Regions from separate parts of the Actinosynnema sp. NPDC037264 genome, predicted to be linked through region 2. Evidence: riboswitches for the same ligand, from Rfam matches in the RefSeq annotation. Region 2 holds a riboswitch; each other region holds the start of a gene.
The links. A riboswitch is a leader RNA that binds a small molecule or an ion and turns the genes downstream of it on or off. The one in region 2 is predicted to bind S-adenosylmethionine.
Positions count from the first base shown of each region.

Region 1: linked by a shared signal. The riboswitch ahead of thrC (threonine synthase) and the one ahead of ACZ7GX_RS30890 (aminotransferase class V-fold PLP-dependent enzyme) in region 2 are both predicted to bind S-adenosylmethionine.
Region 3: linked by a shared signal. The riboswitch ahead of ACZ7GX_RS35335 (methionine ABC transporter ATP-binding protein) and the one ahead of ACZ7GX_RS30890 (aminotransferase class V-fold PLP-dependent enzyme) in region 2 are both predicted to bind S-adenosylmethionine.

Region 1 covers NZ_JBVJVK010000015.1:131,500-134,745, reverse strand. Annotated here, with positions in the region: gene ACZ7GX_RS19185 (glycoside hydrolase family 3 N-terminal domain-containing protein) at 1-226, shown strand, start outside; gene rpsT (30S ribosomal protein S20) at 356-616, shown strand; gene holA (DNA polymerase III subunit delta) at 955-1,938, opposite strand; SAM riboswitch class I at 2,036-2,151, shown strand; gene thrC (threonine synthase) at 2,163-3,246, shown strand, end outside.
Region 2 covers NZ_JBVJVK010000037.1:28,788-32,033, forward strand. Annotated here, with positions in the region: gene lspA (signal peptidase II) at 37-621, opposite strand; gene ACZ7GX_RS30890 (aminotransferase class V-fold PLP-dependent enzyme) at 645-1,967, opposite strand; SAM riboswitch class IV at 2,008-2,122, opposite strand; gene ACZ7GX_RS30895 (potassium/proton antiporter) at 2,262-3,246, opposite strand, start outside.
Region 3 covers NZ_JBVJVK010000050.1:43,293-46,538, forward strand. Annotated here, with positions in the region: gene ACZ7GX_RS35330 (methionine ABC transporter permease) at 1-578, opposite strand, end outside; gene ACZ7GX_RS35335 (methionine ABC transporter ATP-binding protein) at 575-1,585, opposite strand; SAM riboswitch class I at 1,789-1,881, opposite strand; gene rsmA (16S rRNA (adenine(1518)-N(6)/adenine(1519)-N(6))-dimethyltransferase RsmA) at 1,968-2,846, opposite strand; gene ACZ7GX_RS35345 (resuscitation-promoting factor) at 2,857-3,246, opposite strand, start outside.

The DNA.
Region 1 (3,246 bases), on a different contig from region 2:
CGTGCACCAGCCGGTGAGCAAGGTGCTCACGCCGCCGCAGCGCCTGGTCGGCTTCACGCGGGTGGCGTTGAAGGCCGGTGAGCAGCGGGCGGTCGAGGTGACGTTCGACGTGCAGCGGCTCGCGGTGACGGCGGGCGACATGGACGCGTCGGGCAAGCCCGAGGTCGCCAGGGGCGGCTACGAGGTCGTGGTCGGCGACGGGAGGGCTCGATTCACGGTGCGGTGAGCTGCCCTGATAACCTTCTCGGTCGTACCCGCGCGGCATTCCGCTGTGGAGGAAGACCGCCCCTTCGCGGGGGCGGAGCCGGTGACAAGCGCGGTGCGACTCCGAGACCGAGGAAAAGGTGGCTTTCGCGTGGCGAACATCAAGTCCCAGATGAAGCGGATCAAGACGAACGAGAAGGCGCGCCTGCGCAACAAGGCCGTCAAGTCGTCCCTCAAGACCGCCATCCGCAAGTTCCGTGAGGCCGCCGAGGCCGGTGACAAGGAGAAGGCCGTCGCGCTGGCGCAGGACGCGTCCCGCAAGCTCGACAAGGCCGTCTCCAAGGGCGTGATCCACGCCAACCAGGCCGCCAACAAGAAGTCGGCGCTGGCGCGGCGCGCCAACCAGATCTGATCTGGTCTTCACGCCAAAGCGCCGCCCACCCCCGCGCGGGGTGGGCGGCGCTTTCGTGTGCGGCCGACCACTGACCACCGCCCCAGCTGCCACCGCCCCGACCAGCACCGACCCTCGCCCAGCCAGCCACCAGGCCACCGGCCGCTCAGCCGCTGACTTCCCGGCCCTCAGCCAGTACCGCCCACCCCGCCGCGAACCACTTGGCCGCCAGCCGTCAGCCACCTGGCCGCCAGGGTCCAGCGCCGGCCACCAGCCACCCAGCCGCCCGATCCCCCAGCCTCCGGATCCCCAGCCTCCGGATCCCCGACCGCCCGACCGTGCGATCCCCTAGGCCTCCGTCAGCGGCGGCCGTGGGCGGCGACGATCTTCAGCACGGCGCGTTCCAGGGCGTAGCCCGAGTCGGCGGCGGCGCCCTTGACGTCGGCGTTCAGGTCCGCGACCACCGTCATCGCGGCTGCCAGCCCTCGGTCTTCCCAGCCACGCGACTGGCCTTGGGCCTTCTTCACCTTCCACGGCGGCATGCCGAGTTCGCCCGCCAGCTTGAACGGGTCGCCCCGGCCCACCGCGGACACCCGCGCGATCGTGCGCACCGCGTCGGCCAGGGCATCGGCGACCAAGACGTGCGGCACGCCGAGCTGGATCGCCCACCGCAACGCCTCCAGCGCACCGGCCCGATCACCCATCACGGCCTTCTCCGCGACCGCGAACCCGGTCACCTCGGCCCGCCCGCGGTGGTAGCGGCGGACCGCCTCGGCGTCCACCTTGCCGCCCGTGTCGGCGACGAGCTGCGACGCCGCCGCCGCCAACTCGCGCAGGTCCGACCCCACCGCCTCGATCAGCGCCGCCACGGCCTCCGGGTCGGCCTTGCCGCCGCCCGCCGCGCGGATCTCGTTGCGCACGAACGCTTCCCGGTCCGCCGCCTTGGTGATCTTGGGGCACTCGGTCACCCGGGCGCCTGCCTTGCGCAGCGCCGCGGGCAGGTCCTTGGCCGCCTTGCTGCGCCCGCCGCCACTGTGGACGACCACCACCGTCACCCCGTCCGCCGGGGCCTTGGCGTAGCCGATGACCGCGTCGGCGATCTCCTTGCCGCACTCCTGCGCGGCCTCCAGCGCGACCACCCGTCCCTCGGCGAACAGCGACGGGCTCACCAGTTCCGCCAGCTCAGGCGGGGTGAGATCGGTCACGCGGACGCGGGTCAGGTCGGCCTGCGGATCGGCTTTCCGCGCCGCGGCCAGCGCACCGCGCACCGCGCGCTCGACCAGCAACTCCTCCTCGCCGAGGATCAGGTGCACGGCGTCGGGCATGTCAGCGGGCGCACTCACGGGCGCGATCCTCCCACGGGTGGCAGACGTCCGGATGGTGGACGTCGCTGGCTGAGGGTCGGGATCGTGACGTAAGTTGAAGCCCACAACTGAATACCGCTCATCCAGAGGGGCAGAGGGATCGGCCCGAAGAAGCCCCGGCAACCCGTCGCACAGCGTCCGCTGGCGACCACGGTGCCAATTCCGACCCGCGGTGCGCGGGAAAGATGAGGAGATACCTCGCGATGACTGCTGTCAGTGTGCCCTCGGCCACCACCTCCTTCGACCTCGGTCCTGCCCGCGCGCTGTCGTGTCGCGAATGCGGCCACGAGACGCCGCTCGCCGCCGAATACGCCTGTCTGGAGTGTTTCGGGCCGCTGGAAGTGGCCTACGACTTCGGTCGGATCCGTCGCGAGGACATCGAGGCGGGCCCCCGGTCGATCTGGCGCTACCGCGGCCTGCTCCCCGTGCCGACCACCGTCGAGTCGCACCCCAACACCAACCCCGGCGGCACCCGCCTGATCGAGGCCGACCGCCTCGCCAAGGCCCTCGGCGTGCGCAAGGTGTGGGTGAAGGACGACACCGGCAACCCGACCCACTCGTTCAAGGACCGCGTGGTCGGCGTCGCCCTCGCCGCCGCCCGCGAACTGGGCTTCAAGGTCCTGGCCTGCCCGTCCACCGGCAACCTGGCCAACGCCGTCGCCGCCGCCGCGGCCCGCGCGGGCTGGGAGTCCGTGGTCCTGGTGCCCTCCACGCTGGAGCGGGCGAAGATCCTCATGACCGCCGTCTACGGCGGCAACCTGATCACCGTCGACGGCAACTACGACGACGTGAACCGGCTGGCGCAGGAACTGGCCGCCGAGCACGAGGACTGGGCGTTCGTCAACGTCAACGTCCGCCCCTACTACGCCGAGGGCTCCAAGACGCTCGGGTACGAGGTCGCCGAACAGCTCGGCTGGCGGCTGCCCGACCAGATCGTGGTGCCCATCGCGTCCGGCTCGCAGTTGACGAAGGTCGACAAGTCCTTCCGCGAGCTGGGCGACCTCGACCTGGTCGAGCAGACCCCGTACCGCGTGTTCGGCGCGCAGGCCACCGGCTGCTCCCCCGTCTCGGCCGCCTTCAAGGCGGGCCACGACGTGGTCAGCCCGGTCCGCCCGGACACCATCGCCAGGTCGCTGGCGATCGGCGCCCCCGCCGACGGCCCCTACGTGCTGGACGCCGTCCGCCGCACCAACGGCGCGATCGAGGACGTCACCGACGAGGAGGTCGTCGAGGGCATCCGCCTCCTGGCCCGGACCGAAGGCATCTTCGCCGAGACGGCCGGCGGCG
Region 2 (3,246 bases):
GGCCGGCTGCGTTGAATGACTCGCTCGCAAGCTCGCTCATGCGCCCGCCTTCTTCTCGCTGGACTTCTTCTCCACGCGGGTGCCGTCGTAGTCGCGCTGGAGCAACGCCATCAGCACGATCACGCCGCCGCCCACGCAGATGGCGGAGTCCGCCAGGTTGAACACGGGGAAGAAGTTGCCCCACGGGTCGAGCACCGAGATGAAGTCGACCACGCCGCCGCGCAGCGGGCCGGGGCCGCGGAAGATCCGGTCGACCAGGTTGCCCATCGCGCCGCCCAGGACCAGGCCGAGGCCGATGGCCCAGCCGACCGACCGCAGCCGGCGCGCGATCCACAGGATGAACACGACCACGCCGGAGGCGATCAGGGCGAGGATCACCGTCCAGCCCTCGGCCAGGCCGAACGCGGCGCCGGTGTTGCGGATCAGCGGCAGGTAGAGCAGGCCGCCGAACAGCTCGATCGGCTCGCGCCCCTCCAGCTTGTCCACCGCGATGATCTTGCTGACCAGGTCGAGCGCCAACACCAGCGGCGCGATGACGGCCAGCAGCAGGACCCGTCGCTTCGGCAGCGGTGCGTCCGGCTGGTCCGGCGTGTCCGGCTCGGTGTTGGGATCGGTGCTCACCGGGCCATTGTCCAGCATCGGAGTCAGCGCAGGAACGGCGGGAGCGCGCGCTGGTCGTCCAGCGGCGCCCAACGACCCTCCCGGACCTCGTACTCCCACCGCGAGCCCTCGACCACGAGCGCGCGCAACGCGGCCACGAACCGGTCCACGTGCTCCTCGGTGGTGCCCAGCCCGATCGACGCGCGCAGCGCGCGTTCGCCGTGGGCGAGCCGGTGCACGGCCACGTGCGCGCAGAACGCGCCGTCACGCACGCCGATGCCATGTTCGGCGGACAGCGCGGCGGCCAGGTAACCGGCGTCCTGGCCACCGACGGTGAAGCTCACCACACCCACCCGGTCCTGGTCCGAGCCGAACAGCGTCAGCTCGTGCACGCCGGGCACGGTCTTCAGGCCCTCGCGCAGCCGCGCCAGCAGCACGCGCTCGTGCTCGGTGGTCTGCTCCCAGTGCCTGCCCAGCACGTCGCACGCCACGGCCAGCGCGTGCACGCCCACCACGTTCGGCGTGCCCGCCTCGTGCCGCTCGGGCACCGCCGACCAGGCCACGCCCAGCCGGTCGCCGTGGTCGGTGACGCGGGCCGTCGCACCACCGCCCACCAGGTACGGCTCGGCGGCCTGCAACCAGTCGGACCGGCCGACCAGCACGCCCGCGCCGAACGGGGCGTAGATCTTGTGCCCCGAGAGCACGGTGTAGTCGACGTCCAGCGCACGCACGTCCACCGGCCGGTGCGGCGCGAGCTGGGCGGCGTCCAGGGCGATCCGGGCGCCGTGCCGGCGGGCCACCCGGGCCAGCTCGGCCACCGGCCAGATCTCGCCGGTCACGTTGGACGCGCCGGTCACCACGACCAGCCGCGGGCCGACCGGCGCCGCGCGCAGCGCCCGGTCCAGCTCCAGCACGGCCTGCGCGGGCGAGGCCGGCGTGCGCAGGCGACGCACGTTCGGGCCGCGCCACGGCAGCAGCGCGGCGTGGTGCTCGGTGTCGAAGAGGATCACGGCGGTGTGCTTCGGCAGGCTCCTGGCCAGCAGGTTCAGCGCGTCGGTGGTGTTGCGGGCGAACACCACGGCGTCACTGTCGCGGGCGTTGAGGAACCGCCGGACCGACGAGCGGGCCTGCTCGTAGACCTTGGTGCTGACCTGCGAGGCGAAGCCCGCGCCCCGGTGCACGCTGGCGTACCAGGGCAGCACCTCGTCCACGGCGTCGCGGACCTGCTCCAGGCACGGCGCGCTGGCCGCGTGGTCGAGGTTGGCGTACTCGACGCGCTCACCGGTGACCAGCGGCACGCGCAGCGACGCGCCGACCACACGGGGCAGAGCCGCGACGGTGGTGGTGAGGGGAACTGCGATCGTCATGACGCCCTCCGGGGGTCCGGGGACACCCCACCGGAGAGGGAGCCCGCGCTTGCCGGGCGCCCTGCGCGCCAGGCCAGGTCCTCACCAGGGGCACCCCACCGCGGTAGGAGGGTTGCCGGCCAGCAAGCCTGGGCTTAGCGCTGGCACTCATGACCTTCGCCCCGAAGCTAACCCAGCCCGCGCGTCCCCGTCGAGGGGCGTTCACATCCTGGGAGCGCCACGGCGGGGCCGGCGTCGCGATCCTGGGGCGTCACGACGGGCCGGCGCGGGACGTCACGAGCCGTCCCGGGCACGTCACGGCAGACCGACGTCGCCCTTCCAGCGCGCGAACCGACCCGCCCGGTCCACGGCGCGGATGCGGCGCTCGGTCGCCGTGCGCATGGCCTCGGTGCACACCACCAGCAGCTGGTCGTGCTCCTGCAAGCGGGTCGTCGGCTGCGGCGTGAAGCCGTTCGCGTCCCGCACCACGAGGCTCACCGACGAGCCCGGCGGCAGCCGCAGCTCGGACAGGTACACGCCGTGCAGCTTGGAGCCGGGCTGGATGCGGACCTGGAGCAGCTCCGCGCCCAGGTCGTCCAGCGCCGACGAGTCGACCTGCACCTCGTGCGCCTCGCCGGACTTGACCAGCCCCAGCCACTTGGCCAGCCACGGCAGGCTCGTGCCCTGCACCACGGTCAGCACCACGACCAGCACGAACACCGCGTCCACCAGCTGCTGCGCCCCGCGCACGCCCTGGATCAGCGGGATCAGGGCGAACACGATCGGCACGGCCCCGCGCAGCCCGGACCACGAGATGAACACCTGCTCCCGCCACGGCACCCGGAACGGCAGCGCCGCGAACGCCACCGACAGCGGCCGGGCCAGCAGCACCAGCACCGCGCCCGCCACCAGCGCGGGCACCAGCGCGTCGAGCAGCCGTCCCGGCGACGCGTACAGGCCGAGCAGCACGAACAGGCCGATCTGCGCGATCCAGCCCAGCCCTTCGGCGAACGACAGGGTGTCCGCCCGGTGCGGCAGGCGGGCGTTGCCGAGCACGAGGGCGGCGATGTAGACGGCCAGGAAGCCGGACGCGTGCGCGAGGTCGCCGACGGTGTAGGCGAGCAGGCACACCGCGACCGTGGCCAGCGGGTACAGGCCGGTGGCGGGCAGCGCGGCCCGGCGCAGGCCGACGCCGCCGAGCCAGCCGAGCACGATCCCGATCACCCCGCCCGCGATCAGCTCGTAGCCCATCAGCAGCGGCGCGGTCCACGTGATCGGGTCCGGCGCGGCGAGCAGCACG
Region 3 (3,246 bases), on a different contig from region 2:
TAGCGGTCGTTGAACCGCTGGTAGCCCATGCGCACGGCGAGGTCGCCGAGCCCTCCGCCGCCGACCACGCCGGCCATCGCCGAGTAGCCCAGCAGCGCGATCGCGGTCACGCCGATGGCGTTGACCAGCGCGGGCAACGACTCGCGGAGCAGCACGCTGCGCACGATCCGCACCGTGGACGACCCGGTGGTGACGGCGGCCTCGACCACCGACACGTGCACCTCGGCCAGCACGTTCTGCACCAGCCTGCCGACGAACGGGATCGCGCCCACGGCGAGCGGCACGATGGCCGCCGTCGGTCCGATGGTGCTGCCGAGCAGCAGCCTGGTCAGCGAGGTGAGCACCACCAGCAGGACCAGGAACGGCATGGAGCGGCCCAGGTCCACGACGAACCCGAGCACCTTGTGCAGCACCGGCCGGGGCCTCAGCCCACCGGGTGCGGTGAGCTGAAGCCAGATGCCGACAGGTGCTCCGAGCAGAACGGCGATCAGGGTGGAGACGACCACCATGTACAACGTCTCGCCGGTGGCGACCAGCAGGTCGTCGAACACGATGGACCAGGGTGTTGCGGACCTCACGCAGCTACTCCCTGAGGACCCGACAGGGTCCGGCGCACCGAGCCGCCCGCTTCCGAGATCCACTCCAGCGCCGAGTCGGCGCGCTCGCCCTTCAGGCCGACCCGGAACCGGGCCACCGGGGTCTCGCCGAGCCTGGTCAGGCCGCCGCCGAGCAGGTTGAGCTCCACGCCGAACCGGCCGGTGGCCTCGGGCAGCAGCGCGCCCACGGCGGCGAAGCCGATCAGCACGACGTCCGCGACCCGGTCGAACGCGGACTCCGCCGCCGGGTTCTGGTCCACGGCGGGCAGCAGCGACGCGGCCGTGCGGCTCGCGGCGTCCGACACCAGGTCGAGCACCTTGCCGTGCTCCACCACGCGGCCGTCCTCCAGCACCGCGACGGCGTCGCAGATCTTCCGGACCACGCCCATGTCGTGCGTGACCACGAGGACCGTCACGCCGAGCTCGGCGCGCGCCCGGTCCAGCACGGCGAGCACCGAGCCGGTGGTCTCGGGGTCCAGCGCGGACGTCGGCTCGTCGGCCAGCAGCACGGACGGCGACGCGGCGAGCGCCCGCGCGACCGCGATCCGCTGGCGCTGGCCGCCGGAGAGCTGGTCGGGGTAGGAGCCCGCCTTGTCGGTCAGCCCCACCAGGTCCAGCAGCTCGGCGACGCGGGTGCGGCGCTGCGGCCCGGCCACGCCCGCGGCTTCCAGCGGCAGCGCGACGTTGCCCGCGGCGGTGCGCTGGCGCAGCAGGGAATCCCCTTGCGGCACCACGCCGATCTGCCGGCGGGCGGCGCGCAGCGCGGTGCCGTCGAGCGAGACGAGGTCGGTGCCGTCGACGCGGATCGCGCCGCTGTCGGGCCGCTCCAGGAGCGCGACGCACCGGGCCAGGGTGGACTTGCCCGCCCCGCTGGGGCCGACGACGCCGAGCACGGTGCCCGCGGCGACGTCCAGGTTCACGCCGTCCAGCGCGCGAACCTGCCCGGTACTCCCGGGGAAGGTCTTGGTGAGGTTCTCGACAGTGATCACGTTTTCGCTCCACGACGGCATGCGGCAGCGCACGCCCGGGGCGTGCGTGACCGACGGCTCAGCTCGGAAAGGTGTCCTGGGTGAAGGACGCGGGGATTCGAGGCGCCTGCGGCTGCTCAGCGGCTGCGACAGGCGGACGACGTGCGGCGACCGTGGTCGACCACCCGCCGGCGGGTGAGCATTCGCATCCTGGGCACGTGATTCCTCCATCGTTCCTGGCGGAAGCACCTGCCCCCGTGGAGGGGTGGTTGCTGCGGCGTCGTGGAGCCAGGTCTCTCGGCCGCTCGGGATGGCACCACGAGTAGACCCGACCGGGCCCGGCTGACGCAAGTCCGAACCAGGATCGTCCGGCAAATCACACTTTCGGCCGAAAGATCAACGACTAGCGGGCGGACGCGGCCTCGGCTATCCGGATGAAGTCGCCGACGGCCAGTTGTTCGCCGCGCGCCGAGGGGTCCACGCCCGCCTCGACGAGCAGCCGGTGCGCCTCGGCGGCCGAGCCTGCCCAGCCCGACAGCGCGCCGCGCAGCATCTTGCGGCGTTGCGCGAAGGCCGCGTCCACCAAGGCGAACAGCCGCTTCTGGTCCACAGTGGACAGCTGCTCGTGCCGGTCGAACGCGACCAGCGCCGAGTCCACGTTCGGCACGGGCCAGAACACCGAGCGCGGCACGGGACCGGCCCGGCGGGCGTCCGCGTACCAGGCGAGCTTCACGCTGGGCACGCCGTAGACCTTGCTGCCGGGACCGGCGGCCATCCGGTCGGCCACCTCCGACTGCACCATCACCAGGCCCGTGCGCAACGACGGCAGCACGGCCAGCAGGTGCAGCACCACGGGCACGGCCACGTTGTACGGCAGGTTCGCCACCAGGGCGGTCGGCGCGACCGGGAGCTGCTCCGGGGTGACGCGCATCGCGTCGGCGTGCACGACGGACAGCCGGTCGGCCAGCTCAGCGGCCCGCTCCGCCACCGTGACCGGCAGGCGGTCGGCCAGCACGCCGTCGATCTCCACGGCCACCAGCGCGCGACAGGAGGGCAGCAACGCCAACGTGAGCGAGCCCAGGCCGGGCCCGACCTCGAGCACCACGTCGTCCGGGCGCAGGTCGGCCGCCGCCACGATGCGCCGCACCGTGTTCGGGTCGTGCACGAAGTTCTGCCCCAGCTTCTTCGTGGGGCGGATGTCCAGTTCGGCGGCCAGCCGACGCACGTCGGCCGGCCCGAGGAGGTGGCTCCCCGAACCGGCCGACGTCGAGTCCTGTGTCACCGGCACATTGTTACGGCAAGCCGAGCTTCTGCTGGCAGTGGGGCCACGCCGAGTAGCCGCCGCGCGCGTCGCGGAGCTTGGTGGCGATGGCGATCTGCTGCTCGCGGGTCGCCTGGTGCGGGTACGCGGCGTACTGGCTGCCGCCGTAGGCGTCCCAGGTGCCCTTGTTGAACTGCAGGCCGCCGTAGTAGCCGTTGCCGGTGTTGATGGCCCAGTTGCCGGTCGCCTCGCACTGCGCCAGCGCGTCCCACACCGCACCGTCGGGCGGGAGCTTGGTGCCGACCTTGACCTTCTTCGGCTTCGGCTCCTTGGTGACCTTCGCGCCCAGCTTCTCCCGGCCGACCTCCTGGCCGTTCTTGACCGTGACGCGGTAGGTGACGATCTGCTCGCCGGCCTCGCC